4 regions of the Mesorhizobium bavaricum genome follow, and region 4 is predicted to be linked to each of the others. Evidence: riboswitches for the same ligand, from Rfam matches in the RefSeq annotation. Region 4 holds a riboswitch; each other region holds the start of a gene.

Region 1 (7,783 bases), on a different replicon from region 4:
GGGCGGATCCGATCGGTGCGCACCACGGCATCAAGACGTTGCAGCCCGCCGCAAGCAGCCGCTCGGTGACGACTAGGTCGTCGGTGGTATACGGGAATACATCAAAACCGTCCTCGCAAAGGATTCGGGCGGCTTCGACAAGGCCGAACACGTCCGGCTGCAGTGTGTCGTGGTTGCCGATCACTTCGAGCTTGATCCAGTTGGTTCCGAACACTTCGCGCGCCATTTTTGCGGTGGTGACCGCTTCCTTGACGGAGTGACAGCCGGCAGTGTTGGGCAGGATTCTTGTGCCGAGTGCGCGGATCAGCGACCAGAATTTTTCGCCGGCTCTGCCGCCTGCCATCTCACGGCGCAGCGAGACGGTCACCACCGATGTGCCCGACGCCTTGACCGCATCGGCAAGGATGGCCGGCGAAGGGTATTGAGCGGTGCCGAGAAGCAGGCGTGAGGCAAGCGTCGTTCCGAGAAGATCGAACATGCTAGCCTCCCTGCATGGGCGAGAGGATTTCGATCCGGTCGCCGTCGCTCAACTGGAACTCCGCGCGGTTGGCTTTGTGCACGAGATCGCAGTTGACGGCCGTTGCCAGCCAATCGCCCTCATAGTCGAGCGCGGCAAGCAGCTCCGCCAGCGTGGTGGCGGCAACCTCATACGCTTCGCCGTTGACCATCAGTTTCATGAGTAAGTTCCTTGGTTCCGTCTTGACTGAAAACCAGGTCGGCCGCCTGGCGCGCCATGGCGGGGGCGAGAAGAAAACCATGGCGATAGAGCCCGTTGATCGCGACGGTTTCGCCGCTCATTTCGACGCGCGGCAGATTGTCGGGAAAGGCTGGACGAACACCGGCACCGGTCTCAACGATGCCTGCCTCGCCGAACGCTGGATGGAGGGCATAGGCGGCGCTCAGAAGCTCCATCATCGAACGGACCGTGACCGGTTCTCCGGATTGGCTCTCGACCATCGTCGCGCCGACCATGAAACGGTGGTCGGCGCGCGGCACCAGATAGAGCGGCAAACGCGGATGAAGCAGCCGGACCGGGCGTGACAGCGAAATGTCCGGCGTGCGCAGGATCAGCATCTCGCCCCGAACGCCGCGCAGTCGGTCATCGACCGCGGCCATTCCCGTGCAGTCGATCTCGCGGTCGAATCCCGTCATGTGCCGGCCGTCCACTCCGAAGCGGAATTCGACGCCGCTTCCGGCGAGTTTTTCATGCAGCGCCGCCATTGCACGACGTGGGTCGAGATGGGCTTCACCCGGGAGGAACAGCCCGCGACGGAAGCGGCCGGCGAGATCGGGCTCCAGGAGCGCAATTTCGTCTTCGTCGACCCGCCGATGGCCCGAGGTGCGGCTTGCAAACCGGTCGAGTTCGCCTGCATCCCGCGGCATCGCCAAAACGAGCGTTCCGGCCCGCGTGACATGACCCGGCAGCACCGCATCCCACCAGTCGGCGGCATCGCGTCCGAGATCCAGCACCGGCTGTTCGGCGCTTTCGCGCTCGCACCAGGGCGCGAGCATGCCGCCGGCCATCCATGATGCGTTGCCGCCAAGGCAGTGCCGGGTCTCGGCGACGGTCACCGCCGCCCCGCGGGCGGCGAGTTCGAAGGCAGCAGAGAGGCCGGCGACGCCGGCCCCTTTGACCAGCACCCTCATGACGGCTCCGGCATCTTCGACAAAAGCGGTTCGCCGTCCACCGGCATATAAAGACTGCCGCCCTCGCGGTATTTCGCCGCCATCGCCGCCATGCCCTCTTTCTGCGCCTCGGCCCGGATGTCGTGGGAGATGCGCATCGAGCAGAATTTCGGCCCGCACATGGAGCAGAAATGCGCGACCTTGTGCGCCTCCTTCGGCAAGGTCTGGTCATGGAAGGAACGCGCGGTTTCGGGGTCGAGCGACAGGTTGAACTGGTCCTCCCAGCGGAACTCGAAGCGCGCGCGGGAAAGGGCATCATCCCTGACTTTCGCTGCCGGGTGGCCCTTCGCCAGGTCGGCGGCATGGGCAGCTATCCTGTAGGTGATGACGCCAATCTTGACATCGTTGCGATCGGGAAGGCCGAGATGCTCCTTGGGCGTGACGTAGCAGAGCATGGCCGTGCCGAACCACCCGATCATCGCCGCGCCGATACCTGAGGTGATGTGGTCATAGCCCGGCGCGATGTCGGTCGTCAGCGGCCCAAGCGTATAGAACGGCGCCTCGCCGCACACAGCGAGCTGCTTGTCCATGTTCTCCTTGATCTTGTGCATCGGCACGTGGCCGGGCCCCTCGATCATCACCTGGCAGTCCTTTGCCCAGGCGATCTTCGTCAGCTCGCCGAGCGTTTCCAACTCGGCGAATTGCGCCGCGTCGTTGGCATCGGCGATCGAGCCGGGACGAAGGCCGTCGCCGAGGGAAAAGGACACATCATAGGCACGGCAGATGTCGCAGATTTCCGCGAAATGCTCGTAAAGGAAGCTTTCCCGGTGATGGTGGAGGCACCATTTGGCCATGATAGAGCCGCCGCGCGAGACGATGCCAGTGACCCGGTCGACGGTCAGCGGGATGTAGTGCAGCCGCACGCCCGCATGGATGGTGAAATAGTCGACGCCTTGTTCGGCCTGTTCGATCAGCGTGTCGCGATAGACCTCCCAGGTCAGATCCTCGGCGACGCTGCCGACCTTCTCGAGCGCCTGGTAAAGCGGCACGGTGCCAATCGGCACCGGTGAATTGCGCACGATCCAGTCGCGGATGTTGTGAATGTTGCGGCCGGTCGACAGATCCATCACCGTATCGGCGCCCCAGCGGATCGCCCAGACCATTTTTTCGACCTCCTCGGCCATCGACGATGTGACCGCTGAATTGCCGATATTGGCGTTGATCTTCACCAGGAAATTGCGGCCGATGATCATCGGCTCGCTCTCGGGATGATTGATGTTTGCGGGAATGATCGCCCGTCCGCGCGCCACCTCCTCGCGCACGAATTCCGGCGTGACGAAATCAGGAAGCGCCGCGCCGAAGCTTTCGCCGTCGCGATGCAGCTTGCCGCACAGGCTCTCGCGTCCGAGGTTCTCGCGGATGGCGACGAACTCCATTTCGGGCGTGATGATGCCGGCACGCGCATAGGCGAGCTGTGTCACCGCCTTGCCGGCCTTGGCCCTGAGCGGCCGGTTGCGTAAGGGAAATTCCGGCGTCAGGCGCTCACCCGTGACAAATCCATTGTCTTCGGGCTGGACATGGCGGCCGTCATAGGCTTCGACATCGCCGCGCGCCGCGACCCATTCGTGGCGAAGCCGGGCAAGGCCCTTGTCGATGCTGGTTTCGACAGTCGGGTCGGTATAGGGGCCTGACGGATCGTAGACGGTGACAGGCGGCTCCCCGGCTGTCGGATGGACGGAGATTTCGCGCATCGGCACTTTGATGTGCGGATAGAGGACGCCAGACTTGTGGATCTTGCGTGAGGCGGGCAGTGGTCCCGTCGACACGGCGGGGGTGAGGGCATTCATCTTGAGGCTCCTTTGCTCGTGCATTGGAGACCCAGTTCTGTGCCGGAAGGATGAAAAGACGCTTTGGCCGCCTGCTCGAAACAGGACCTCGGGCGTAAACTCCCGCAAAGCGCTTGCACCGTCCCTACGCCAGTATGAACTGGATCAGGTTCAACGGGTCACTGCGCCGCGAAAGCCAGCAGTATCTCAGCCCCTTGCCGGGACTCCCCTGGTGAATGCTCCGAATTGAACGAGCCGGCGCTATCTTGTCAAGCGCATTCGGCCCGAGGCGGCGATCGGCGACCAATCAACCCTGGGGAAGCGCGCGCACGTACCGAGAGCAAGTCACGCCTGGAGGAGCGCGAAGCACCGGCGATAGGCGAGCCAGCATGCGGATTCGAAACCTTTTCCAGCACGGCATTTTCGGGCTTTCTTGGCCGACGTTGCTGCCGACAACTGGATGTCCGTCTACGTCATCGGCGTGGGCTAGACGCCCCGTTTGTTTCCCCAAAGCAGAACATGAAGTTGCGGCAGTACGCGCGCCTCGAACCACCTGTCACGGGTCACTTTTTCGACCAGCCATTCCATGCGTTTCATCACACCGGCCATGTCGATCAGCACGTCTTCGTTACCGGGACGCGGCGGCGTGTGATTGCCGGGCTGCAGATAGACGGGTAATTGCGGGTAGCGCGTCGCGGCGTCCTTGGCATAGGCATAGTCCTCATCGTCGAAGACGACGAGCTTGAGCGCCATCCGCGGCTTATCCTGCGCCGCCTCGACGCAGGTGTCGAACGCGGCCCAATCTGTCGTCATTTCGCTTGAGGGTGGCTTGGGGCTGAGCACCAGCACGTCCAGATCCGCGAACCATTCCTTAGGCACCGAGCCCTGGGTTTCCAATGCAAAGCGGTAGCCCTCACCATGCCCGCGGTCGATCAGCGGGCCAAGCGGCTGGATGGCCGGATTGCCGCCTGACAGCGACACCATCACGGGCTGACCGCCGGAAAGCGCAATGACCTTTTGCCAGACCGCGTCGGTTGACATCATCTCCCAATCATGGCGGAAGCGACTGTCCACCGCATGCAGGCTGTCGCACCAGGAACAGCGATAATCGCACCCGCCTGTTCTTACGAACACCGTGGGCAAGCCGATCAGCATGCCTTCGCCCTGAATGGTCGGCCCAAAAATCTCGCTCACGCGGATTCCGGGCTGCATTGCGTTAGTCATGGCCGGTATTCCGCCCAGGTTTTCGGCGTCTCGCTCACCCGCACGGCGGAGGTTTGTGGTAGCCGCACCTTGCACCAGTCGTGGAAGTGCCTGGCCAGACATTCCGCCGTGACACGGTCATGCCCTAGAACGTCGTTAAGATGCCGATGGTCGAACGTCCCGTCGATGTAGTGCTTGAGCGCCGCCAGGTCGTGGTAGTCGCGCACAAAGCCATGTTCGTTCAGTTCGCCACCTGAAAGCTCCACTACGACGATGTAGTTGTGGCCGTGTAGACGCGCGCACTGATGATCTGGTGGCAAGGAGGTGAGCTGATGCGAGGCCGAGAAGTGGAACTCTTTGGTAATGCGGAACATCACGCGCTCCTTGTCTGGATAGCGTGCAGCCAGAAGTCTGCATCCTCATAATCTGTCGGGTCGGTGATGTCGGCCAGATCGAATGCTTCGCGCCGTTCGACGCATGTCCCACAGCGACCGCAGTGACGTGCACCGCCCTTGTAGCAGGACCACGTCGCCTCGAACGGTGTGGCGTACTTTGCCCCCTCGCTGACGATGTCGGCCTTCGACATATTCACATAGGGAGCGTAAAGGCGGATATCGGCGTAGCCTGCGAGCGCATGGTTCTGCATCGTCTGAAAGGCGTCGATAAAAGCGGGTCGGCAATCGGGATAGATGAAATGATCTCCGCCATGGACGGCAGTGGCCACCGCATCGGCCTTCTGCGCGGCGGCAACCCCGAAGGCGATAGCCAGCATGATGGCGTTCCTGTTCGGCACCACCGTGATCCTCATGGAGTCTTCGGCATAGTGCCCGTCGGGCACGTCCACATCATCAGTCAGCGCCGAGCCGCTCAGGTTCCGGCCAACATCGCGGATATCGACGATCTGGTGCGGAACACCCAGCCGTTTGGCACAGATGGCGGCAAAGCCGAGTTCCTTTTTGTGCCTCTGGCCGTAATCGAACGAAAGCAGGCCAATGAGTTTCTGCTCGGTCGCCACCTTGTGAGCGAGCGAAACAGAGTCCAATCCGCCGGAGCAGATGACGAGGGCATTCATAGTTTGAGTCCTTGTTTTGACCGGGTAAGGCTGCGACCGGAGATTTCTCTGCGTTCCCACTACTCCACCGAGCCGGTTTTGTGAATGGGGTGGACGCGATTGAGCGCACGTACCTTGTTGTCAGGGTCCCCAAGATGACTTTGCACGCGACTTGTCGCGCATCTTCGACCGCTGGGGGGCTTAATCCGCCACTGCGTATGTAGGCGTATAGACGATGCAGAAATCACTGCCGTGGCGCAGCAGCATTCCCGACACACCTTCGGCTTGTCCGGTTTGCTCCAGAACTTGACGTCCCGAGTTCGGCGATAACGCAAGGGTCGACCGGCAGTCCCAGTGAAAGGCTTCTGCCGCGTGCTTTGCCGTTTTCTGGTCTGCGCATAGATCGCCTCGAGCCGCCCGCGCTTTGTCATTGGTCAGAGCGGGAAATTCCTTTCCGAGGGCGCGGCTCGATAGGGGCCACCATTCTGGTTAAGGAAACGGAAGAGCAGATCGATCAGCCGCTCAGGCGTGTCGATAAAGGCATTCACATGTTACCGGAATTGATCGTAGCGCTGCAGAAAAGCTGTTTCGTAGGGAAGGAACCGTTCGATCGTCCGCCGAACGCAGGCATAAAGAAATTCGGCGTGCGGGGTTGCATCGAAGTATCGGTAGAAATCCCCGGTGTCATTCAGCACCCGGACTTGAATTGCGGCGTCAGTTCCCCTTCGACCAATGGCAGAAGCGCTTCGAATAGCTCTCCAGCATACGCCTGTACTCGTCGATCTGGTCCAGGATCGCGGCCGATACGGGAACACCACTCCCGGCGATTGAAGCGGTGCATGGCAAGGACGTGGTGGATCAGGTAGCGGTGAATGCGGCCGTTTCCGTCCTCGAACTGATGGATGTAGACAAAGCCGAAGGCGAAGATTGCGGCGGCGACGACTGCATCAAGGTTTTGCGCTGGGCCTTGATCGAACGCAATTCCAGAACAACTTTCCTAGACTGAAGGCGTCGCAAGGCAAGACATTGTCGGCGCTGATCGTTGTCCCAGCTGATCCCAGCATCGGTTCCTGCTTCTTGGGTCTAGCGCCCTAGGCGACGCCATGGTCGGCGAGCGCTCTGGCTGACCTTAATCCAAATACCTAAGAATCACAGGTTCCATTGCGCTGATCGAGACGGCCTTCTAGCCCTATCCATGCCATGGATGCATTCCATCCAAACAACCAAGTTTACGGATCTGTCATGATGCTGCATAGCGAAATACCGGCAGGCACCGATCGATCACTCTACTGCCTCGATCATTAGATGAGCGCGCCAAAAGATTCCAATAGAAGGAGAACTGTGGATGCCCCTGTGCCAGTGGATGCCCTGCTGTTCGGCGGAACTCTGAGGGGTCCTTACGCCACACCGTGTTGTAGAGACCGCATATCTGAACAACAGGTGGCTGAGAGCGATGGCCCTTGCAATAGAAAGTACTAGCCCATTGCAACATGACCCCACCCTGCCTGTCCACTAGCAAAGCGAAATCATGAAATTCGGGTCAAGCGGCGTTCGAGGTTTGGCTTCGGAATTGGTCGGCAAGGCCAGCGGACTTTATGCCGAAGCTTTCGCTTGGCGTTTGATTTCCAGCCGGGTTCAGCCGAATAGTTCGGTCTTCATAGGCCGCGACCTACGTGACAGCAGTCAGGCGATAGCCAACAATTGCATGGCGGCGTTGGCCGCAAATGGTTTCCAGCCGATCGATTGCGGCACCATACCTACGCCTGCGCTGGCACTATATGCATGCAAACACGGCGCGGCGGCTCTTATGGTCACCGGGTCGCACATTCCAGCCGATCGCAATGGCATCAAATTCTATGGCCCGAATGGTGAAATCAGCAAGGCGGATGAGGCCGCGATTACGCGCTTTGTAGCCGAAAGATCAGTTGCGTATTGCTCACCAACGGCTTGTCTGGGAACGACGTGGCCTATGCACCGTGAAGAAGCGATCGCCTCGTATCGAGAGCGCGCCCATGATATGCTGGAGCCGGGCTCACTTTCCGGCATGAGACTTGGTGTCTATCAGCACAGTTCGGTC
Region 2 (7,783 bases), 1.8 Mb from region 4:
GGGGTTGGCCCGGCGATCCTCGTCATGGTGGCGTCCCTGTTCGCCGGCGTAGGCGAGGCCTGGGGCGCGCCGATGTACAATCTTGCTGGCGTTGTGGCGCTGGCTCTGCTGGGCCACCGTCTCGGCGACGTCGAGATGCGAAAGCTGGCGATCTGCGCGCTCATCTTCATTGTCGGCATCTCCGGTGCCTATGCGGGCATCCGCTGGACGAAATGCAATCTGCGCGGGCGCATGGACGCCGTCTGCTGGCCGGCGCAGAAGATCTCGGATGAGGCCGAGGCCGTCTGGCACGCGGCGACGCCCGATCGGCTCGACATCGTTGGCGGCCATGGCCTTCTTGCGCCGCTGGCGGGCCTTAATGCCTATGACAAGCCGTCTATCTTCACCGACCTGAGCATGCAGTACGCCCCCTGGATCACCAAGGAGCGGCTGCGCGACCACGGCATACTCCTGGTCTGGCCTGGGCGCGACGTGCCAGCTCAGCTGCAGGCGTGGGTGGGCAACGTCCCGGTCAAGACTGTTCTTTTCGACTGGTCGCTCAAGGCGCCGCCGGTGGCGATCAGTTTTGCCGCCGTTCCGCCCGGCGCGCCGCAGTTGCCGAGTGCGATCGACAGCCTCGCCCAAACGAGCAACTGAAGCAGGTCGGCCGGTCCGCTGGACGAAGCAAGCGACAATGCCCATTTATGGGGAGATCCAAACTTGCTTTTGCGCAATTCCAGACGGAAAAACCGCTACACTTTTCCTGGAATTGCTTTTGAGGAGACGTGATATGGCGACTTCGACCGAACGTGCAGTGCTTGCCGGCGGCTGTTTCTGGGGCATGCAGGATTTGATACGGCGCTATCCCGGCGTCATCTCCACCCGTGTCGGCTACAGTGGCGGCGACGTACCAAACGCCACCTACCGCAACCATGGCTCCCATGCCGAGGCCATCGAGATCAATTTCGATCCTGCCATCATCAGCTATCGCACGCTACTGGAGCGCTTTTTCCAGATCCATGATCCGACGACCCGCAACCGCCAGGGCAACGATGTCGGGATGAGCTATCGATCGGCGATCTACTACACCAGCGATGAGCAGAAGCGCGTTGCCGGAGACACCATCGCCGATGTCGACGCCTCCGGCCTGTGGCCGGGCAAGGTCGTCACCGAGGTCGCACCGGTCGGCGACTTCTGGGAAGCCGAGCCCGAGCATCAGGACTATCTGGAGAAATATCCCAGCGGCTACACCTGCCACTTCGTCCGGCCGGGCTGGAAGCTGCCGGTTCGCGAGAAGGCGGTTTCGTAGGGTTCACAGGATCGGGGCCAGGCCCCGATCCACGCCTTGCCGATTGCCGCAGATCAAGCCTGCTGCGTCGGATAGAGCGTCAGGATGTTGACGTTGACCCTTGGCGGCTGCGAGACCGCGTAGAGCATGGCGGCGGCGATGTCCTCGCTCTCCAACTGCTCCATGTCGCCCAATCTTTGCTCGACCGCCATCCGCACATCGTCGCGCATGTTGGCGGTGAATTCGGTTCTGACCGCGCCGGGTTCGATCACTGTGACGCGGATACCGTCCTTGCCGATTTCGCGGCGCAGCGATTCCGCCATGGCGCTGGCCGCATGCTTGGTGCCGGAATAGACCACCGATGGATGGATGTAGCGGCCGGTGCCGGACGAGACGATGACGATGTGCCCCGATCCCTGCCGTTTCATCGCCGGCAGCGCCGCGTTGATCGCGTAGAGCAGACCCAGAATGTTGATATCGACCATTTCCCGGTATTCGCCGGTGGTGGTGTTCTGGAACGGGGCGGCGACGCCGACACCGGCAACATTGAACAGCATGTCCAGCCGGCCATAGTCTTCCAACACGCGCCGGACCATGGCGGCTGCCTGGGATTCATCGGTGATGTCGGCCTCGATGGCCAAGGCTTCGCCGCCGTTGTCGCGGATGCGTGTGGCCAGATCGTCGAGCCGCTGCCGGCGCCGCGCCGCGATGGCGACGATCGCGCCTTGCGCCGCCAGCGCCAGCGCGGTTGCCGCGCCAATGCCCGAGGAGGCGCCGGTTACCAGGACGATTTTTCCATTGAGTTTCCGCATGTTCGTTGCTCCTGCTCAGAAGGAGATTCAAAGGCATTCGGTGCCGATCCTGCTCGGCACGTTGGAGCCATATCCTCAATCTGGACTGCAGACGCCCTACGGAGAATATGATAGAATATCATCATACTCATTGGAGAATCCGGTATAATGCGCGGTAGCGAGTATGCGGAACTGAAGGCCTTTGCCGCTGTCGTCGCGCATGGCAGCTTCGCCCGTGCGGCTGAAGATCTCCGGATGTCGGCGTCGACGCTCAGCCAGACGATCCGTCAGCTCGAAGCGCGGCTTGGCCTGCGCCTGCTCAACCGCACGACCCGCAGCCTCTCGCTGACTGAAGCCGGCGCGCGCCTGCATGCGCGCTTCGCGCCGGCCATGGCCGAGATGGAGGCGGCGGTCGGCGATGCGACCGCCTTGCGCGACACGCCGGCCGGCATCTTGCGCGTCCATATGCCAAGCGTTGCCGCCGCCACCTATCTGGAGCCGGTGCTCGGCCGTTTTCACCAGGCATGGCCGGACATCGTGCTCGATGTGACGATCGACGATGCGGCCATCGATATTGTCGAGGCCGGCTATGACGTCGGCGCCAGGCTAGGCGAATTTCTCGAAGCCGACATGGTCGCCGTGGCGCTTGGCGGCACGCTGCGCCAGCTCGCCGTGGCCTCGCCGGACTACATCGCCCGTTGCGGATCGCCGTCGGCACCGGTCGATCTGCTCCAGCACCGCTGCATCAATTGGCGCCGGCCGGGCAGTGCTGGCCTCTATCCCTGGGAATTCGCCAGGGATGGCCAGTGGTTCTCGGTCGCGGTCAACGGCCCGCTTGTCGTCTCCAGCCGCGACATGGCGATTGCCGCCGCTGTGCAGGGTGTCGGCATCGCCTTCTGGGCGGAAGACCTCGTGCGCCCGCTGATCGATGCCGGCCAACTGGTGTCGCTGCTGGATGATTGGTGCGCGACCTTTCCCGGCTGGTTCCTCTGCTATCAGAAGCAGCGTCATACACCACCGGCCGTGCGCGCCTTCGTCGATTTCATGCGCCATGCGCATGCCGGCCGCCAGACGCTGCCAGCTGGTTGAGCGTTTGTCGCTCGAACGGCCCGGGTTTCGGTTGCGGCAGCGAAGGTTGCCGACAAACTCCGGTCCGGCAGCACCGACGGTTTGCGCTCAGGGCCTGGGCCTGGCGCAATGCTTTTGGCGCAGAGCACCGAAAAAACGGCTTTCGCTTCAGCTCGAATGGTGCTTTAACCCGCGCATCCACAGGGGTGCTCCGTACGGTCGGGGCTGAGACGGGGGCGGCAAGCCCACAGACCCTAGAAGCTGATCTGGGTAATACCAGCGGAGCGAGGCGGGCGATGTTTTCAGGCGCACAGATTTCCCTATATCCCATGGCCGACGATTTCGTCGGTGTCATCCTTGGCGCGCTGGGCGCGCTCGATCCCTACCGCGACCGGCTCAGGATCGAGACCGACGACATCTCGACCTTGTTGGTCGGGCCGCCCGAAGTGCTGTTTCCGGCGATCCGGGACCTGTTCGTGGCGGCGGCACGCAGCGGCAAACATTGCGTGCTGTCGGCCACCATCTCGCGCGGCTGCCCCGGCGAGCCGGATGATCCGATCTGCAGCTCCGATGCGCTTGGCGGACCTGCCAGGCCACTCGGCCCGCGCAAGGACGCGGCAATCGCGGCGGTGCGCGGCGCGGCCGCCACCGGCCAGCCGGCGGCAGCGCAGTTCTCGCTCTATGTGATGGGCACCGACGACCACATGGACGAGATCTACGGCTGCATCGATTTTCTCAAGCAGTCCGGCGTCTATGAGCGCTCGAAGCATTTCTGCACGAAATTGCGCGGGGATGCCGGCGCGATCTTTTCGGCGCTCGACGAGGCCTTTTGCCGCTTCGGGCCCGGCGCCGGCCACGTAACCCTCGACGTCACGGTCTCGGCCAACAGCCCGTCGGCCGTCTGAGCCAGCCGCGCTTTCGCGCGACCTCGTCAAAGGTTATGTCCGTGGCCTCACCATCAGTCGCTTCGCGCCCGATCGCGAGCCTTGTTGTCAAGACAGCACCAGCCGTGATCTCGGTCGGGCTGCTGCTTCTGGCGTGGCAGCTCTACGCCACGTGTTCCGGCATCAAGCCGACGACGCTGCCGGCGCCGTCGCGCGTGTTCGAGCAGGCGGTGCTCAATCGCGAGGTGCTGGTCGACAATGCCATTCCCACCATTCGCGCCACGCTGATCGGCTTTGCCTTTTCACTCGGCGCTGCTTTTGCGCTGTCGATGCTGGTCGATTTCTTCCAGCCGCTGCGGCGTGCGCTGTTTCCCGTTTTCATCGTCAGCCAAACCTTGCCGCTGGTGGCGATCGCGCCGCTGGTGGTGCTGTGGTTCGGCTTCGGGCTGACGCCCAAGATCATGCTGGTGGCGCTGGTCACCTTCTTTCCGATGCTAGTGGCACTGGTCGAGGGCTACGAGGCGACGGAGTCCGAGATCGGCCAGATGCTGCGCGCGATGGGGGCAGGGCGCTGGCGCGTCTTCGTGCTGGCGCGGCTGCCGTCGGCGCTGCCCTATTTCTTCGCCGGCCTGAGGATATCCATCACCTATGCCGTGGTCGGCGCCATCTTCGCTGAATATGCCGGTGCGGCGAAGGGGCTGGGCATCTACATGCTCAACGCCAAGAACAATTTCCGCCCCGATCTGGTGCTGGCCGCCGTCGGTGTCAGCGCTGCGCTGACACTTGTCCTGTTCGCGTTGACGGTGCTGCTGCAGCGGCTTGTCATGCCCTGGGAACGGGCCGCCGGCAAGCAACCCGCCGGCATGGGGCCGCGGCCATGAGCAGGCTCGAGCTGCGGCATGTGCGCAAGGCCTTCGGCGGGCTCGACGTGCTTGCCGGCATTTCGCTCTGCGTCGGCGCCGGTGAATTCGTCTCCATCCTTGGTCCATCGGGCGCCGGCAAATCGACGCTGTTCCAGCTTCTGACCGGCGCGCAGCACGGCGAGGGCGAGATGTTCTTCGACGGCGCGCCGCTCGACGACTACGGCAGGCATTTCGCATTCATGCCGCAGCGTGACGCGCTGATGCCGTGGCGACGCATCCTCGACAACACGACGCTCGGGCTCGAAGTGCAAGGCGTCAGGCGCAAGGCGGCGCGGGCGCGCGTCGCGCCGCTGTTTGCCGAATTCGGGCTTGCCGGCTTCGAGCGGCATTTTCCGGCGCAGCTGTCGGGCGGCATGCGCCAGCGCGCGGCGCTTTTGCGCACCGTGGTGCAGGAGCGCGACATGCTGTTGCTCGACGAACCGTTCGGCGCGCTCGACGCACTGACCCGCACCGCCATGCAGCGCTGGCTGGAACAGATGTGGCGGCATCACCGCTGGACGGCGCTGCTGATCACCCACGATGTGCGCGAAGCCGTGTTCCTGTCCGACCGAATCTATGTGTTGTCGGCACGCCCGGCCCGCATCGTCCGCGAAATCAAGGTGCCGCTGCCGCGGCCGCGCGATCCCACCGGAGTGGCCGCGCTGCAGGCAAGCACGCTTGAAGCCGAGATTCTCGACATCATCCTCAATCCCGGACCCAACCCACACCCATCCAAAGGATACGATCATGACTGACTTGACGCGCCGGCAAGCCTTGTTGCTGACCCTTGCCACGGGTGTTCCACTCATTGCCGGAGCGGGCCGGGCTCAAACGCAATCGGCGGTACAAAAGGTCACCGTCGCACTAGACTGGACGGTCAACACCAACCACATCGGGCTGTTCGTCGCCCGCGACAAAGGCTTCTATTCCGAAGCCGGACTCGAGGTCGACATCCTGCCCTACAGCGATACTGGGGCCGGCACGCTCGTTGCCAACCGCGTCGCCGATTTCGGCATCAACGGCACCATCAGCCTGTTCACCCAGAAAGCCGCCGGAGCTGACCTGAAGGGGGTCTATGCCGTGGTGCAATCCGAAACCGGCCGGCTGGTGTTCAACGCGTCGCGCAGCGAGATCAAAAGCCCGAGAGACCTTGACGGCCTGACCTATGGCGGCTTCGGCAGTGCCTGGGAAAACGCGCTGATCGGCACCATCATCCGCCACGATGGTGGCAAGGGCAAATTCGAGACGGTGACGCTCGGCACTTCGGCCTATGAGGCGCTGGCCAACGGTTCGGTCGATTTCACGCTGGAGGTCTCGACCTGGGAAGGTGTCGAAGCCGAGTTGAAGGGCGTCAGGCAGCGCAGCTTCATCTATGCCGACCATGGCGTGCCTGACGAGCACACGACACTGATCTCTTCGAGCGAAGCCTATCTCCAGGCAAACCCCAAACCTGCGGCCGCCTTCGTCCAGGCGACGCGGCGCGGCTACCAGTTCGCCGTCGACCATCCCGATGCGGCTGCCGCAATTCTGATCGCCGCCAACAAGGACGCGCTGACCAATCCGGCACTGATCGAGGCTTCGCTGAAGGCACTGATCGACGGCCATTACCTGCGCAGCCAAAACGGCGCCATCGGCACCATGGATCCGGCGCGAATGGACGCGATCGGCGACTACCTCTTCGCGTCCGGCATTCTGCGCGATGCCGACGGCAATCCGACCAAATCACGCCCGGATTTCGGGGGGTATTTCAGCAATACCTATCTGGGGTAGGTGACCAATCTGCCCCTGAGGGGAAGACCAGGAACTCGGGTGGTAGCCCAGTTGCTGGCGATCCAATAGAGCAGGGCGGTTTTGACATGTTCGCCCCGGCTCGCCCTGCAGCGACAAGGCAACCCTCCCCAAACCTGTTACAAGTCCTCGCCGGGTGCCTGTTCACGGCAGGTGCCGGCGCGTTTTGGATCAAGTTCGATCGCGCGCCGGCAGTCGTCGGCGGCGCTCTCATAGTTTCCCTGCGACGCCTTGGCGAGTGCGCGGTCATAATAAGCTTCGGCGTTGTAGGGATCCCGCTCGATTGCCCGGCTGAATTCGCTGATGGCGTCGCCGACGTTGCCTCGAATCTGCAGATCCAGCCCGCGCTGGATGCTCGAAGCTACGACGCCGGAATTATCCTGTTCGGGAAAGACGACAGGTTCGGCCGGCTTGGCCGCCTTGGGCGCAGCCGGGGATTCTGCGCCCGTCGCCTGCGTGCTGCATGCGCCGGTTTTTTTCGGATCAAGCTCGATGGCTTTTCGGCAATCAGCGGCTGCGCCGACGAGGTCTCCTTCGATCGTCTTGGCCAAGGCCCGATTGAAGTAAGCGCCGCTTTTGGGATCAAGGCTGATCGCCTTGTCATAGTCGGCGATTGCCCGGCCATGGTCGTTTCTGTCGGCCCACACCGTGCCGCGGGCAAAATAGGCGTTGGCGAAACGTGGGTCGATTTCGATCGCCCGGTCGAAATCGGCAATGGCGCCATCACTGTCGCCTTTGGCCGCCAGGTTGATACCGCGGTTGAGGTGAGGCGCGGCGTCCTTCGGATCGAGGCGGATCGCCTCGTCATATTCTGCCGTGCTCCTCTCCAGGTCGCCTTTTCGAGACCAGATAAAACCGAGGTTGTTGTGTGCCTTGCCGTTGTTCGGGTTGGCGATGATGGCTTGCTGGAAATCGTCGATGGCCCGTTCATTGTCGCCGCGGTTCATCCAGACAAGGCCCCGATCGAGGTAGGCCTCGCTGTTTTTCGGATCGAGGCCGAGCGCCGTGTTGTAGTCGGTCATGGCGCGCTGATCGTCGCCTTTTTGCGCCCAGGCATAGCCGCGAGCCGTGTAAGCCTTGGCA
Region 3 (7,783 bases), on a different replicon from region 4:
GCAGCGTCGCGGCCCAGGTCCAACACCGGCTGCTCAGCGCTTTCACGCTCGCACCATGGCGCCAGCATGCCGCCGGCGAACCACGATGCGTTGCCACCGATGCCATGCCGGGTCTCGGCGACTGTGACTGTCGCGCCGCGGGCGGCGAGCTCGAAGGCGGCGGTGAGGCCGGCGACGCCGGCCCCTTTGATCAACACCCTCATGACGGTTCCGGCGCCTCTGGCATGAGCGGTGCGTCGGTCTCGTCTACCGGCAGGTAGAGATCGCCGCCCTCGCGGTATTTCGCGGCCATTGCCGCCATGCCCTCTTTCTGTGCCTCGGCGCGGATGTCGTGAGAGATACGCATGGAACAGAATTTCGGCCCGCACATCGAGCAGAAATGCGCCAGCTTGTGCGCCTCCTTAGGCAAGGTCTGGTCGTGGAAGGACCGCGCGGTTTCGGGGTCGAGAGACAGGTTGAACTGGTCCTCCCAGCGGAACTCGAAGCGCGCGCGGGAAAGGGCATCATCCCTGACTTTCGCGGCCGGATGGCCCTTCGCCAGGTCGGCGGCATGGGCGGCGATCTTGTAGGTGATCACGCCAATCTTGACGTCGTTGCGATCGGGAAGGCCGAGATGCTCCTTGGGCGTGACGTAGCAGAGCATGGCCGTGCCGAACCACCCGATCATCGCCGCGCCGATACCTGAGGTGATGTGGTCATAGCCCGGCGCGATGTCGGTCGTCAGCGGCCCAAGCGTATAGAACGGCGCCTCGCCGCACACAGCGAGCTGCTTGTCCATGTTCTCCTTGATCTTGTGCATCGGCACGTGGCCGGGCCCCTCGATCATCACCTGGCAGTCCTTTGCCCAGGCGATCTTCGTCAGCTCGCCGAGCGTTTCCAACTCGGCGAATTGCGCCGCGTCGTTGGCATCGGCGATCGAGCCGGGACGAAGGCCGTCGCCGAGGGAAAAGGACACATCATAGGCACGGCAGATGTCGCAGATTTCCGCGAAATGCTCGTAAAGGAAGCTTTCCCGGTGATGGTGGAGGCACCATTTGGCCATGATAGAGCCGCCGCGCGAGACGATGCCAGTGACCCGGTCGACGGTCAGCGGGATGTAGTGCAGCCGCACGCCCGCATGGATGGTGAAATAGTCGACGCCTTGTTCGGCCTGTTCGATCAGCGTGTCGCGATAGACCTCCCAGGTCAGATCCTCGGCGACGCTGCCGACCTTCTCGAGCGCCTGGTAAAGCGGCACGGTGCCAATCGGCACCGGTGAATTGCGCACGATCCAGTCGCGGATGTTGTGAATGTTGCGGCCGGTCGACAGATCCATCACCGTATCGGCGCCCCAGCGGATCGCCCAGACCATTTTTTCGACCTCCTCGGCCATCGACGATGTGACCGCTGAATTGCCGATATTGGCGTTGATCTTCACCAGGAAATTGCGGCCGATGATCATCGGCTCGCTCTCGGGATGATTGATGTTTGCGGGAATGATCGCCCGTCCGCGCGCCACCTCCTCGCGCACGAATTCCGGCGTGACGAAATCAGGAAGCGCCGCGCCGAAGCTTTCGCCGTCGCGATGCAGCTTGCCGCACAGGCTCTCGCGTCCGAGGTTCTCGCGGATGGCGACGAACTCCATTTCGGGCGTGATGATGCCGGCACGCGCATAGGCGAGCTGTGTCACCGCCTTGCCGGCCTTGGCCCTGAGCGGCCGGTTGCGTAAGGGAAATTCCGGCGTCAGGCGCTCACCCGTGACAAATCCATTGTCTTCGGGCTGGACATGGCGGCCGTCATAGGCTTCGACATCGCCGCGCGCCGCGACCCATTCGTGGCGAAGCCGGGCAAGGCCCTTGTCGATGCTGGTTTCGACAGTCGGGTCGGTATAGGGGCCTGACGGATCGTAGACGGTGACAGGCGGCTCCCCGGCTGTCGGATGGACGGAGATTTCGCGCATCGGCACTTTGATGTGCGGATAGAGGACGCCAGACTTGTGGATCTTGCGTGAGGCGGGCAGTGGTCCCGTCGACACGGCGGGGGTGAGGGCATTCATCTTGAGGCTCCTTTGCTCGTGCATTGGAGACCCAGTTCTGTGCCGGAAGGATGAAAAGACGCTTTGCTCGACCTGCCGAAACAGGACCTCGGGCGTAAACTCCCGCAAGCGCTTGCACCGTCCCTACGCCAGTATGAACTGGATCAGGTTCAACGGGTCACTGCGCCGCGAAAGCCAGCAGTATCTCAGCCCCTTGCCGGGACTCCCCTGGTGAATGCTCCGAATTGAACGAGCCGGCGCTATCTTGTCAAGCGCATTCGGCCGGAGGCTTGGCCCGAGGCGGCGATCGGCGACCAATCAACCCTGGGGAAGCGCGCGCACGTACCGAGAGCAAGTCACGCCTGGAGGAGCGCGAAGCACCGGCGATAGGCGAGCCAGCATGCGGATTCGAAACCTTTTCCAGCACGGCATTTTCGGGCTTTCTTGGCCGACGTTGCTGCCGACAACTGGATGTCCGTCTACGTCATCGGCGTGGGCTAGACGCCCCGTTTGTTTCCCCAGAGCAGAACATGAAGCTGCGGCAGTACACGCGCCTCGAACCACCTGTCACGGGTCACTTTTTCGACCAGCCATTCCATGCGTTTCATCACACCGGCCATGTCGATCAGCACGTCTTCGTTACCGGGACGCGGCGGCGTGTGATTGCCAGGCTGGAGATAGACGGGTAATCGCGGGTAGCGCGCCGCGGCGTCTTTGGCATAGGCATAGTCATCATCGTCGAAGACGACGAGCTTGAGCGTCATCTGCGGCTTATCCTGCGCCGCCTCGACGCAGGCGTCGAACGCGGCCCAATCCGTCGTCATTTCGCTTGAGGGCGGCTTGGGGCTGAGCACCAGCACGTCGAGATCCGCGAACCATTGCTTGGACACCGAGCCTTGGGTTTCCAATGCAAAGCGGTAGCCCTCACCATGCCCGCGGTCGATTAGCGGTCCAAGCGGCTGGATGGCCGGATTGCCGCCCGATAGCGACACCATCACGGGCTGACCGCGGGAAAGCGCAATGACCTTTTGCCAGACCGCATCGGTTGACATCATCTCCCAATCATGGCGGAAGCGACTGTCCACCGCATGCAGGCTGTCGCACCAGGAACAGCGATAATCGCACCCGCCCGTTCTTACGAACACCGTGGGCAAGCCGATCAGCATACCTTCACCCTGAATGGTCGGCCCAAAAATCTCGCTGACGCGGATTCCGGGATGCAACGCGCAAGTCATGGCCGGTATTCCGCCCAGGTTTTCGGCGTCTCGCTCACCCGCACGGCGGAGGTTTGTGGTAGCCGCACCTTGCACCAGTCGTAGAAGTGCCTGGCCAGACATTCCGCTGTGACACGGTCATGCCCCAGAACGTCGTTAAGATGCCGATGGTCGAACGTCCCATCGATGTAGTGTTTGAGCGCCGCCAGGTCGTGGTAGTCGCGCACAAAGCCATGTTCGTTCAGTTCGCCACCTGAAAGCTCCACCACGACGATGTAGTTGTGGCCGTGTAGACGCGCGCACTGATGATCTGGTGGCAAGGAGGTGAGCTGATGCGAGGCCGAGAAGTGGAACTCTTTGGTAATGCGGAACATCACGCGCTCCTTGTCTGGATAGCGTGCAGCCAGAAGTCCGCGTCCTCATAATCTGTCGGGTCGGCAATGCCGGCCAGATCGAATGCTTCGCGCCGATCGACGCATGTCCCACAGCGACCGCAATGACGTGCGCCGCCCTTGTAGCAGGACCACGTCGCCTCGAACGGTGTGGCGTACTTTGCCCCCTCGCTGACGATGTCGGCCTTCGACATATTCACATAGGGAGCGTAAAGGCGGATATCGGCATAGCCTGCGAGCGCATGGTTCTGCATCGTCTGAAACGCGTCGATAAAAGCGGGCCGGCAATCGGGATAGATGAAATGATCTCCGCCGTGGACGGCAGTGGCCACCGCATCGGCCTTCTGCGCGGCGGCAACCGCGAACGCGATAGCCAGCATGATGGCGTTCCTGTTCGGCACCACCGTGATCCTCATGGAGTCTTCGGCATAGTGCCCGTCGGGCACGTCCACATCATCGGTCAGCGCCGAGCCGCTCAGGTTCCGGCCGACATCGCGGATATCGACGATCTGGTGCGGAACACCCAGCCGCTTGGCGCAGATAAAGGCGAAGCCGAGTTCCTTTTTGTGCCTCTGGCCGTAATCGAACGAAAGCAGGCCAATGAGTTTCTGCTCGGTCGCCACCTTGTGAGCGAGCGAAACAGAGTCCAATCCGCCGGAGCAGATGACGAGGGCATTCATGGTTTGAGTCCTTGTTTTGACCGGGTAAGGCTGCGACCGGAGATTTCTCTGCGTTCCCCGTACTCCACGGAGCCGGTTTTGTGAATGGGGGTGGACGCGACTGAGGCGCACGTACCTTGGTGTCAGGGCACCCAACATGGCTTGCACGCGATTAGTCGCATCTTCGACGGCTGGCGGCTGGGGCCGGCACTGCGTATAGGCGTATAGGCGGATAGACGATAGAGAAATCAGCCAATATCACGTCCCGGATTGGGGCGATGCCGTTCAGCTCGCTCATTTCTCTGCCGATATCATCGAGGATTACAAGCGCCTAAATGCATTGCGGAAACGCGTGTAGGAGTTCGGCCTATCGCGAAACGCCTGTTTCGTTCGCTGGTTTCGAGGTTTTTCAGCCCGTTGCGCCAGTAATCAAATGCAACACATCCATGCTGATCACCGACGAACTCCGTTTACGGCTTCTCGCCAATGGCGCAGCCGACACCGAAACCGCCCATATCCCGGTCGTGAAATTATTCGATCCGCCCGGGGCGGCGAACTGGCTTCTGACCGAACTCAGCGCCGACAGCGACACGCTGTTGAGCTTTGCGATCTCTGTTTTCCGTATCCGGAATTGGGCAACGTCAGCCTTGCGGAGCTTGAACAGCGTCGCGGACCTTCAGCCGGCGTCGTACCCTCCCAACCTCGCTGTACATCCCATGAACCAACTTACGAGGCAACGGTGAGCGTCGTTCTCGCGACGCGGCGTAGTGCTTCATTCCCGACGTCCTTGCGAGCGTCGAAGCAGCGGCAGTTCCTCATGGGACGCGGCCATCTGAAAACGCGATGGTGTCGTCCGGAATATTATATTGGCGAACTGAACACCACTTCGCGCATACTTGCAGCTAGCGGGACAAACATCCATGCGGCCTTTAGAGATATCCTCGGGTGCATACAATGAGCGAAATACAACAGCTCACCTTCCGATCTCGATACGGCACGGGGGCTTGCTAATCGGTAGTGACGAGAACGCGGCGCCCGGTCCTTCGGCTGCAGAGGCTCCGGATAAACCCGGCCGGGAAGCCCTTATGAGTGGATCGACGTAAGTGAAACGCCCGAGGACGGGCTTTCAACCTTTCATGAAGGAGGTGCCGTGCACCTGGCCAATGCGATGCTGCAACGGTGAAGCGTGTATACCGCCGGTAAATGTGAACATTACAGTCGCAGTTGAACTGTACAGTTTGTCTAAATGTGCAATACGTTCGATTTGTCCAAGTAACACTTGGAAAGTAGTTGCATAAAAGCAACGTCTAATTATATAACGCTGGCAAGTTAAACTTTACACTTGCACAAATGAGCGTCGCGGATAGCGTCACACTGTGAAGGATGCACTGCGATGTGCGTCTGTTTCGATCGTGGGGCAAGACGGTCGTCCATCGATGTTTTTCCCTTTTTTATTGAGAGGCACAAGTTGAAGCCCCAAGCGGCTGCTAGGTCGCGAGCATACGAAAACGCAACACATCGCCGTCCTCCAAACTTCATGTCTTCAACGCTCTTTCGGCGGCTTGCCGAGGGAAGCCAATGAGAAAGCCAGATATGTCCGGGTCGAGTGATCTTGGGGATGAAAAGCGTCAGGCCGAGCTTTCAAGCTTTGTCATGAAGGAGGTGCAGCGCATTCTTTCCCAATGCGATGCGGCGAGGCAGGGCGACACGGCTACTGTCGCACCTTCGGGTTCTCCTTCCAACGATTTGACCGCCGTGGCCGCCGAATTTCTTGGTAGGCTGGAGGCCGAAGCAGCGCGACGGCTAAATGCACAGGCGTGTGAGATCGCTTCGCGACCGCGGCCAGCCGATCATCCGCTCGGGCATCCGGTTCTGAAAGATTACCCGAGAGAAGGCGCGCGCATTGCGGAGTGGGCCGGTCCAGTTGCGGGGTCGACGCATCTCGAGAGACGTTTTGGAATACCGCGGTCCACGCTGCATTGGTGGCAGCGGCACAATGACGTGGTTGCCTTTCGGAGAGGCTCCCGCAAGCATGTATTTCCCCTGGCTCAGTTCATCGACGGTAGGCCTATGCCCGGAATCAGGCAGGTCCTTGCCTCGATCTCCGATCCCAGGTTGGCTTGGCTATGGCTGATCAGCCCCTCGCCTCTTCTCAAGGGTCGCATTCCTATCGAATTGCTCAGAGAAGGTATGGACGAAGAAGTCGTCGCATCGGCCGCCCAGGCTATTTCTCTGATTGGATCCATCTGACGGCTGACCGGATGCCGGTGGCTGTCCGCGCCTTCTATAAGTGCGCACAAAGCAGATGTACCAATTGTGCGATTTGTGCAGATGTATAGTTGTCCAATTTGTGCAACTAATACTGACGATTTCGTGGTAAAAATGCAACTGATACTTCGATATGTGGCTGGAACACGGAATTTAAACTTGCACTAATTCCTCCGATGAATAGCGTTCGAGCAGGGAAGGATGCATCGCGATGCGCATCTTTTTCGATCGTGGGGACAGGGAGCGGTTCGTCCATTGACGTCCTCGCCCTTTTCAAATCAATGAATGGAGATCAAGTATGAACATCAAGAGCCTTCTTCTCGGCTCAGCTGCGGCCCTGATCGCAGTTTCGGGCGCCCGCGCCGCCGACGCGGTGACCGTCGCCGAGCCGGAACCGGCTGAATACGTCAAGATCTGCGACGTGTACGGCTCGGGCTATTTCTACATCCCCGGCACCGAAACTTGCCTGCGCATCGGCGGCTATGTCCGCTACGACATCGGCGCTGGCGACGTTGGCTCCTACGACGGGGCGAGGACCCACGACGTCCAAGACGGCAGCGATCAGGGCACCTGGCGCAAGAACGCCCGCTTTGACCTAAGGACTTGGACTGGCCAGGAAACCGAGCTCGGCACTTTGAAGACATACACGGAGACCAAATTCAATTTTGGTAACCGCAACGCCTATTCGGGGCCTGACAGTCCCCAGAATTATGCCTTCAATAAAGCAATTACACTGAACTTCGCCTGGATCCAGCTCGGTGGCCTTCGCGTCGGCAAGGATGAATCGGCATTCGATACGTTCATCGGCTACGCTGGCAACGTCATCAACGATACGCTCGTTCCATACGGCGACTTCGACACCAACGTCGTGCAGTACTACTTCGACGCCGGCAACGGCTTCTCCGCCGTCCTCTCTCTCGAAGAGGGCTCGGGCGTGGTCGGCACAATCGACAGCTACGTTCCGCATGTCGTCGGCGGCGTGAAATACACGCAGGGCTGGGGCGCCATCACCGGCGTTGTTGCCTATGACAGCAACTACGAGGAAGTGGCCGGCAAGGTTCGCTTGGACGTGAACGCCAGCGACGCGATCTCGCTGTGGGTCATGGGCGGCTACGGCACGGACGACAACCTCTCGGATCCGACCTGGGCAATCCCGGCTGGCGGCCGCGGCTTCTACAAGCAGTGGAGCGGCAACTGGGCAGTATGGGGCGGTGGGACCTACAAGTTCAACGAGAA
Region 4 (7,783 bases):
CAAGGCACGCTGCTCGATATCGACCACGGCACCTATCCGTTCGTCACCTCGTCGAACACGGTCGCTGGCCAGGCGGCCGCCGGCTCCGGCGTCGGCCCGGGCGCCATCGGCTACGTGCTCGGCATCACCAAGGCCTACACGACGCGCGTCGGCGAAGGCCCGTTCCCGACCGAGCAGAAAAACGAGATCGGCGAGTTTCTCGGCACGCGCGGCCATGAGTTCGGCGTCGTCACCGGCCGCAAGCGCCGCTGCGGCTGGTTCGACGCGGTGCTGGTGCGCCAGGCCGTCGCCGTCAACGGTATCAAGGGCATCGCGCTGACCAAGCTCGACGTCCTCGACGGGCTGGACGAGATCAAGGTCTGCACCGGCTACCGTCTCGACGGCGAGATGATCGACTACCTGCCGGCCAGCCAGGGCGCGCAGGCGCGCGTCGAACCGGTCTACGAGACGCTGGAGGGCTGGAAAGGCACCACCGCCGGCGCGCGCAGCTGGAACGACCTGCCGGCCCAGGCCGTCAAATATGTTCGTTACATCGAGGAGCTGATCGGCGCCCCTGTCGCGCTCCTATCCACAAGTCCGGAACGGGACGACACGATACTTGTGACCGATCCGTTTCAAGACTAGTTTCTCAGCCTTTCCGGGGCATCGCGGCTGATTTGCGGGGGCCGGCCCGGGAGCAAAATACAGGTCGACCGAAGCATGGCAGATTTCGTTTCTGTTCTGAAAAGGCAGCTCGACAAGCACGGCGAGCCGGGACTCGATACGCGCAAGCGGATCTATGACGGCGCGCGTTCCGCGCTCGAAAAGAAACTTGCGGAGTTTTCGCCGCCGCTGTCCGCCGAGGTCATAGCCAAGCAGAAGCGCTCACTGGAAGACGCTGTCGTAAGTGTCGAGCGGGACTATGCCAAGAGCGGTCCGGAGACCGACCCGCTGGCGGAACTGGAACACATCTTTTCTTCCATCGACCGCAACAAGAACCAGCCGAGCCATACACGGCAACCGGCGAAGGCAGAACCGACCTGGCCGCCGCCGCCTCTCGCCAAGCCGGAACCAAATCGACCGGCGCCACCTGTCGCCAAGGTCGAGCCTAGCTGGCAAAAGCCGACAGCGGCGCCTTCTGCTCGCGCTGACACGGCCCTTCCGGGCATGGACAGCGAGGAGGTGGCCGACGACGGGGTCGATGTCTTTTCAAGCAACGAAGAGCCGGTGTCGGATACTTTTGAGCGCCTGAGCCCGGCAGAACGCAAGCGCAGCTATGGCGGGCTGATCGCCGCCATCGTCGCCTTGCTGGTCGTTGCCGGCGGTGGCTATGGTATCTGGCTGAACAAGGACGCCTTCGGCAAGATGCTGGGACTTGACGGCAGCACCAAGGTCGTCAAGACCGAACCGGTGAAGCCGGCGCCGGCCAAGCCGGCAACCGATGCCGCGGCAACGCCGCCGGCGCCAGCAGCTGCCGGCACAGAAACCGAAGGCACGAAATTCACGCAGCGGCTGACGCCACAGGGCAGCGAAGTCGATCCCGGCCCGGCCGGCGGACAGAGCGGCATCGGCGAAGGCGAATCGGTCGCCGCGCTGACCACGCCGCCCTCGGCGACGAACGCGCCGGCGGTTTCCGCCCCGGCTGCCGGCACCCCGGCCGCGGCCGCACCCGCCGCAACGCCGCCGCCGGGTACGGCACCCGCAACGCCACCTGCCAGCGGAGCGCCCGCTGCGCCGGCTGATGCTGCCGCCACTCCTCCGGCACCGGCAGGCGCCACGCCGCCAGCACCGGCGGCCGCGCCCGCGCAAACCGCGCTGCCGGTCGGCCAGAAGGCGATCTTCTATGAAGAACGCACCAGCACCGCCCAGGGTTCGGCGGAGCCCGGCAGCATCGTCTGGTCACTGGTGCAGGAATCGCCCGGTGGCGACCTGCCGCCGGAGCCGGCAATCCGCGCTGAGGCAACCATACCGGGCAAGGACATCCAGTTGCGCATGACCATCCGCCGCAACACCGACCAGACACTGCCGGCCAGCCACATCATCGAGATGATCTTCCTGACGCCCGACGGCTTCGAAGGCGGCGGTGTCGACAACATTCTGCGTGTCGCCATGAAGAGTTCTGAGCAAGATGCCGGCAGCCCGCTGATCGGCATCCCTGCCAAGATCGCCGACGGCTTCTTCCTCGTCGCGCTCAACGACACCAAGGCCGATGAGGACGCCAACATGACCTTGCTTCGCGGGCAGGACTGGATCGACGTGCCGGTCGTCTACAAGACCGGTCGGCGGGCGCTGCTGACCATGGAAAAGGGCATTCCCGGCGAGAAGGTGTTCGACGAAGCGATCAAGGCCTGGCAGGCCAAGACGGCGGGCTGAGACGAGAGCGCCTTAGGCGACATCAAAACAGCCGATATTTGGCTTGGGGCAGTCCTTTGCGTCCGACATGGTCGTTCCAGCTTGCAATGGCTTCGTTGTTCTCTTCTTGCCCATTGACGCGTCTTTTTCGCCGAGATCGCTTTCACAATACCCATCTCCGCGGCGCAAGAAATGTTGATGCCCAACGCTTTGGCGTCTTCGATCAACTGCGAACTGATGGCCGACGGATTTTCGCCGACTTCGATTGAAGCATGGAGTTCGCGTCCCTTTATGCGTCCAATATAAGGCCCGCGAACACCATTACCCTTCCATCTCCTCGCGCAGCATCTCCAGTTCCAGCCACTCTTCCTCGAGCGCCGCCAGTGTCGCGCGCTCCTTGTCGAGGGCGGCGATGGTCTTCTGGAACGAGGCCGGATCGCGCTCGTAATAGGCCGGATCGGCGATGTTGTTCTCAAGCCTTGAGATGGAAGCCATCACGGCCTCGATTTTCTTGGGCAGGGATTCCAGCGCGAATTTCTGCTTGAACGACAGTTTCTTTCGCCGGCCCCTTTGGCGCCGCGGCCTCACTTTTGGCCGTCACTGGGGCTTCGCCGGCTTCGGCCTTCGGGCGAGCCTTGCGGTCGTCGAGCTTGGTGCCGCCACGCTGTGCCAGCATGTCGGAATAGCCGCCGGCATATTCGATCCAGCGGCCGCCGCCGTCCGGAGCGATGATGCTGGTCACGGTGCGGTCGAGGAAATCGCGGTCGTGGCTGACCAGGATGACCGTGCCGGCAAAGCCGGCCACCAATTCCTGCAGCAGCTCCAGTGTTTCCATGTCGAGATCGTTGGTCGGCTCGTCGAGCACCAGAAGGTTTGCCGGCCGCGCCAGCACGCGCGCCAGCAAGAGCCGCGCCCGTTCGCCGCCGGAAAGCTCGCGCACCGGCGTACGTGCCTGCTCAGCCTTGAACAGGAAATCCTTCATGTAGGAGACGACATGGCGCTGCTCGCCATTGATGACGAGGTTCTCGCCGCGTCCGTCGGTGAGATATTGCGCAAGCGTTTCCTGCGGGTCGACCGCCTCGCGCTTCTGGTCGAGTGTGGCGATCTCCAGATTGGTGCCGAGCCGCACCGAACCGGCGTCGGGCTTCATCTCGCCGGTCAGCATCTTCAGCAGCGTCGTCTTGCCGGCGCCGTTCGGCCCGACCAGGCCGACGCGATCGCCGCGCTGGATGCGGGTCGAGAATCCCTTGACCACGGTGAGGTCGCCAAAGCTCTTCTCGATGTTTTTCGCCTCGATCACCAGCTTGCCGGATTCGGCTGCGTCGCTGGCCACCATGGTTGCCGAACCTTCGGCGCCGCGATGGCCGCGGAAGCGCTGGCGCATGGTCTGCAGTTCACCCAGCCGGCGCATGTTGCGCTTGCGCCGCGCCGTCACGCCGTAGCGCAGCCAGTGCTCCTCGCGCACGATCTGGCGCCCGAGCTTGTGCTGTTCTCGCTCTTCCTCTTCCAGCACAAGGTCACGCCATTCCTCGAAATGGCCAAAGCCCTTGTCCAGCCTGCGGGTCTGGCCGCGGTCGAGCCAGACGGTGGCGCGCGATACGCGCTCGAGGAAGCGGCGGTCATGCGAGATGACGACGAGCGCCGAGGAGGTGCGGACGAGCTCCTCTTCCAGCCACTCGATCACCGAGAGATCGAGATGGTTGGTCGGCTCATCAAGCAGCAGAATATCGGGCTCCGGCGCCATGACGCGGGCGAGGGCGGCGCGCCTTGCCTCGCCGCCGGAAAGATCGTTCGGTCGCTCCTCGCCCGACAGGCCGAGATGCTCCATCAAATAGCTGGCGCGATAGGGATCGTCGGCGGGGCCGAGCCCCGCCTCGACATAGGCGCGGACCGTTGCAAAACCCTCCATGTCGGGCATCTGCGGCAAATAGCGGACGGTCGCCGAGGGCTGGCGGAACACCTCGCCGTCCTGCGGTTCGATCAGGCCGGCGGCGATCTTCAGCAGCGTCGACTTGCCGGACCCGTTGCGGCCGACCAAAGCGATCTTGTCGCCGGCCGACGCGGTCAAGGCGGCGCCATCGAGCAGCGGCGTGCCGCCGAAGGTCAGTTTTATCCCGTCGAGATGGAGAAGAGGCGGGGCCATGTCAGCTTTCAGGTAGAGGATAAGGGTGAGCGAGCAACAACGCGCGGCCATGGCCGAGCGTGACTTCGAGGCGACCCCTGACCTCGTTGGAGATGGTCAATGACGAGCCGAACGCCACCTTGACGTGATCGAGCGGCCATTTGGCGCCGGTGACTGTCAGGCCGGAAAGATCGGAAAAGCCGAGCACCGAAAACAGCGTGCCGTCGGCATAGTCGAAGCCGGCTTTCCCGGGCAGCAGCGGGGCGCCTTCCTGGGCGCCGCTGCTCAGAAGCATCCTCGTCCCGGCCTCGGCCAGCCGCAGGGCGAGCGCCAGATGCAGGAAGGCGTGGTCGGCGCGCTTGCCGCCGAAGGCGCCGGCGAGCACCAGGCTGGTCGCGCCGCGCTCCAGCGCGGCGGCGATGGCCAATTCGCCATCGGTCTTGTCCTTCTCCGCCGGGAAGGTCCGGCGGGGTACGGCGGCGAGATCGTCCGGCAGGTTGGCGGGCACGGAATCGAAATCACCCACCCACAGTTCCGGGACAAGACCCAGCAGCCGCGCATGGCCGATGCCGGCGTCGGCGGCGATGACGCGGGAGCCTGCGACCTGGCGGTCGAGCCGGGGCGTGCGGATGAGATCGCCGCCAAGCAAGATGGTGAATGTGCTCATATCGTGTGGCCCTTACCAGCCCGGCACGGGAAACGGAAGGCCGGCAAACTCCCACTTGCGTGAGGGATCGGCCGGGCCTATGTGTCGAAACGCTCTAACGGGGTGCCGGACGCGATCTTCGCGGACCGGCTGAGAGGCAAGTCGCCAACCCGCTGAACCTGATCCGGTTTGTACCGGCGGAGGGATTAGACGTTTCGGACAGTCCGACGCCTCAATTCCTTTCAATTCGAACGAAGGAGGCGCCGATGCGCACGCTTTTATACTCTCTTGTCTCTGCGATGGCTGTGGTCCTGTCCGGGCCGGCCTTGGCCAAGGACAAGCTCACCATCTACACTTACGAGAGTTTCACCGCCGACTGGGGTCCGGGTCCCGTGGTGAAGAAGGAATTCGAGGCCGAATGCGGCTGCGATGTCGACTTCGTCTCGGTCGCCGATGGCGTCGCGCTGCTCAACCGCGTCAGGCTGGAAGGGGCATCGACCAAGGCCGACATCGTGCTCGGCCTCGACACCAATCTGACCGCGGATGCCAAGGCCACAGGCCTGTTTGCGCCACATGGCGCGGTGTCCGATGTCAGTGTGCCGGGCGGCTGGAGCGACGACATTTTCGTGCCTTTCGACTATGGCTATTTCGCCGTCGTCTACGACACCGAGAAGCTGAAGAGCCCGCCGAAGAGCCTGAAGGACCTGGTCGAAGGCAGTGCCGACGACAAGATCGTCATCCAGGATCCGCGCACCTCGACGCCGGGCCTCGGCCTGCTGTTGTGGGTGAAGTCGGTCTATGGCGACAAGGCGCCGGAGGCCTGGGCGAAGCTCAAGGCGAAGGTGCTGACCGTGACGCCGGGCTGGAGCGAGGCCTACGGCCTGTTCACCAAGGGCGAGGCGCCGATGGTGCTGTCGTACACCACCTCACCGGCCTATCACATGGTCACCGAGAACACCGAGCGTTACCAGGCGGCGTCGTTCGAAGAGGGCGAGTATCTGCAGATCGAGGTCGCCGGCATCACCACCACAGGGGCCAAGAATCCGCTGGCGGAAAAGTTCATGGCCTTCATGACCGGACCGAAATTCCAGGATGCCATCCCCGAGACAAACTGGATGTTCCCGGCCGGCAAGACCGACAAGCCGCTCAACCCGGCCTTCGACAAACTGGTCAAGCCGACCAAGACCTTGCTGTTCAGCCCCGAGGAGGTCGCCGCCAACCGCAAGGCCTGGGTGGATGAATGGCTGGCGGTGATGAGCAAATAGGCTGTGGCAACCGATCGAAGATGAGTGCTCTACGGCGCCCCCCTCTGTCCTGCCGGACATCTCCCCCTCAAGGAGGGAGATTGGCAGCTTGGGAGCTGGCGCTCGTCCTGCGACATCTGAGATTAGTGACGGCTGATCTCCCCCCTCGTGGGGGAGATGTCCGGCAGGACAGAGGGAGGCGCGAAGGAACGCGGCGCCCGCTGAACTCCAGTCAATGGCAGGTCTCGGGTCAGGCGGTCCCGCGTGCAACGCGCGTCCTCTGACCCCCGCATCAGCGCCGGTATCATCGCGCTTGCCGCCATCGCGCTGCTGATCGGCGGTGCGTTTGCCGGACTGCTCGTCGAAGGCGTTCACGATTTCTCCGGCGCCTGGGCAGCCTTCAATCCTTATCTCTTTCGCGTTGTTCGCTTCACTTTGTGGCAGGCCGTACTCTCGACGCTGCTTTCGGTGGTGCCGGCACTGTTCGTGGCACGCGCGCTGTCGCGGCATCCGCGCTTCTTTGGCCGCGCCTTCATCCTGCAGCTGTTCGCCGTGCCGCTGGCGCTGCCGGCCATCGTCGCGGCACTCGGCATTCTGGCGCTTTATGGCCGCGCCGGCTATTTCGCCGGCGTGTTAAGCGTGATCGGCGGTGGAGACTGGTCGGGCATCTATGGCCTGTCGGGTATCCTCGTCGCCCATGTCTTCTTCAACCTGCCGCTCAGCGTGCGGCTGTTCCTCGAGGCACTGCAGACCATTCCCGCCGATCAGTGGCGGCTGGCGAGCCAGCTCGGCATGGGGGCGCGGCCGGCGTTCCGGCTGATCGAATGGCCAACGTTGCGTGCGGCGTTGCCCGGGGTCGCCGGGCTTGTCTTCATGCTCTGCATCACCTCGTTCACGATCGTGCTGACGCTCGGCGGCGGGCCGGCCGCGACGACGCTCGAAGTCGGCATCTACCAGGCGCTGCGCTTCGATTTCGATCCCGCGCGCGCCGTGACGCTGACCCTGCTGCAGATCGCCTTGACGTTTGCCGTCGTGCTGGCGCTGACGCGGCTTGGCGCCAATGTGGTCGGCGACACCAATCTGCCGGTTGCGACACGCCGCTATCTTTCGGTCAACGGGGCCGAGACCTCACTGAACGTCGTGCTCATCGTTCTGACGCTGCTGTTCGTTGCCGGACCGATGGTCGCCACGGTGATGGCCGGGCTTGGCGCCGATCTCGGCCGGCTGGCCGGTGAGGTCGCCGTGCGGCAGGCGACGCTGACCAGTGCGGTGCTCGCCTTCCTGTCGGCGCTGCTTTCCGTGACGTTGTCGCTGGCGCTGACCATGGCGCGCCGGGCGCTGGCGTTGAACCGCCGGACTGGTCCCAAGAGAATGCTGGAACACGCCGCCGATACCGGTGCCGGTTTTGTCCTCGTCGTGCCGCCGATCGTCGTCGGCGCG

What was found. Region 4 has a riboswitch for thiamine pyrophosphate ahead of thiB (thiamine ABC transporter substrate binding subunit). Riboswitches for the same ligand answer to the same signal wherever they lie in the genome.
Region 1: another riboswitch for thiamine pyrophosphate. It lies ahead of thiC (phosphomethylpyrimidine synthase ThiC); the one in region 4 lies ahead of thiB (thiamine ABC transporter substrate binding subunit).
Region 2: another riboswitch for thiamine pyrophosphate. It lies ahead of AC1RZR_RS16690 (YkoF family thiamine/hydroxymethylpyrimidine-binding protein); the one in region 4 lies ahead of thiB (thiamine ABC transporter substrate binding subunit).
Region 3: another riboswitch for thiamine pyrophosphate. It lies ahead of thiC (phosphomethylpyrimidine synthase ThiC); the one in region 4 lies ahead of thiB (thiamine ABC transporter substrate binding subunit).

The regions. Positions count from the first base shown of each region.
Region 1 covers NZ_JBXAYV010000001.1:510,969-518,751, reverse strand. Annotated here, with positions in the region: gene AC1RZR_RS35225 (thiazole synthase) at 1-478, opposite strand, end outside; gene thiS (sulfur carrier protein ThiS) at 480-677, opposite strand; gene thiO (glycine oxidase ThiO) at 646-1,647, opposite strand; gene thiC (phosphomethylpyrimidine synthase ThiC) at 1,644-3,473, opposite strand; TPP riboswitch at 3,577-3,693, opposite strand; gene queE (7-carboxy-7-deazaguanine synthase QueE) at 3,939-4,676, opposite strand; gene queD (6-carboxytetrahydropterin synthase QueD) at 4,673-5,029, opposite strand; gene queC (7-cyano-7-deazaguanine synthase QueC) at 5,029-5,727, opposite strand; gene AC1RZR_RS35190 (hypothetical protein) at 6,395-6,610, opposite strand; gene AC1RZR_RS35185 (hypothetical protein) at 6,542-6,712, shown strand; gene AC1RZR_RS35180 (phosphomannomutase) at 7,235-7,783, shown strand, end outside.
Region 2 covers NZ_CM165566.1:3,388,553-3,396,335, forward strand. Annotated here, with positions in the region: gene AC1RZR_RS16670 (glycosyltransferase family 39 protein) at 1-636, shown strand, start outside; gene msrA (peptide-methionine (S)-S-oxide reductase MsrA) at 770-1,288, shown strand; gene AC1RZR_RS16680 (SDR family oxidoreductase) at 1,342-2,079, opposite strand; gene AC1RZR_RS16685 (LysR family transcriptional regulator) at 2,227-3,147, shown strand; TPP riboswitch at 3,319-3,432, shown strand; gene AC1RZR_RS16690 (YkoF family thiamine/hydroxymethylpyrimidine-binding protein) at 3,423-4,031, shown strand; gene AC1RZR_RS16695 (ABC transporter permease) at 4,067-4,891, shown strand; gene AC1RZR_RS16700 (ABC transporter ATP-binding protein) at 4,888-5,667, shown strand; gene AC1RZR_RS16705 (ABC transporter substrate-binding protein) at 5,660-6,682, shown strand; gene AC1RZR_RS16710 (tetratricopeptide repeat protein) at 6,820-7,783, opposite strand, start outside.
Region 3 covers NZ_JBXAYV010000002.1:92,638-100,420, reverse strand. Annotated here, with positions in the region: gene thiO (glycine oxidase ThiO) at 1-203, opposite strand, end outside; gene thiC (phosphomethylpyrimidine synthase ThiC) at 200-2,035, opposite strand; TPP riboswitch at 2,138-2,254, opposite strand; gene queE (7-carboxy-7-deazaguanine synthase QueE) at 2,512-3,249, opposite strand; gene queD (6-carboxytetrahydropterin synthase QueD) at 3,246-3,602, opposite strand; gene queC (7-cyano-7-deazaguanine synthase QueC) at 3,602-4,300, opposite strand; gene AC1RZR_RS36685 (DUF2958 domain-containing protein) at 4,726-5,022, shown strand; gene AC1RZR_RS36680 (antitoxin Xre/MbcA/ParS-like domain-containing protein) at 5,858-6,529, shown strand; gene AC1RZR_RS36675 (porin) at 6,846-7,783, shown strand, end outside.
Region 4 covers NZ_CM165566.1:1,601,615-1,609,397, forward strand. Annotated here, with positions in the region: gene AC1RZR_RS07790 (adenylosuccinate synthase) at 1-624, shown strand, start outside; gene AC1RZR_RS07795 (hypothetical protein) at 700-2,352, shown strand; gene AC1RZR_RS07800 (hypothetical protein) at 2,375-2,440, opposite strand; partial or broken gene AC1RZR_RS07805 (hypothetical protein) at 2,505-2,558, opposite strand; partial or broken gene AC1RZR_RS07810 (ABC-F family ATP-binding cassette domain-containing protein) at 2,653-4,474, opposite strand; gene AC1RZR_RS07815 (thiamine diphosphokinase) at 4,476-5,120, opposite strand; TPP riboswitch at 5,209-5,322, shown strand; gene thiB (thiamine ABC transporter substrate binding subunit) at 5,366-6,364, shown strand; gene thiP (thiamine/thiamine pyrophosphate ABC transporter permease) at 6,608-7,783, shown strand, end outside.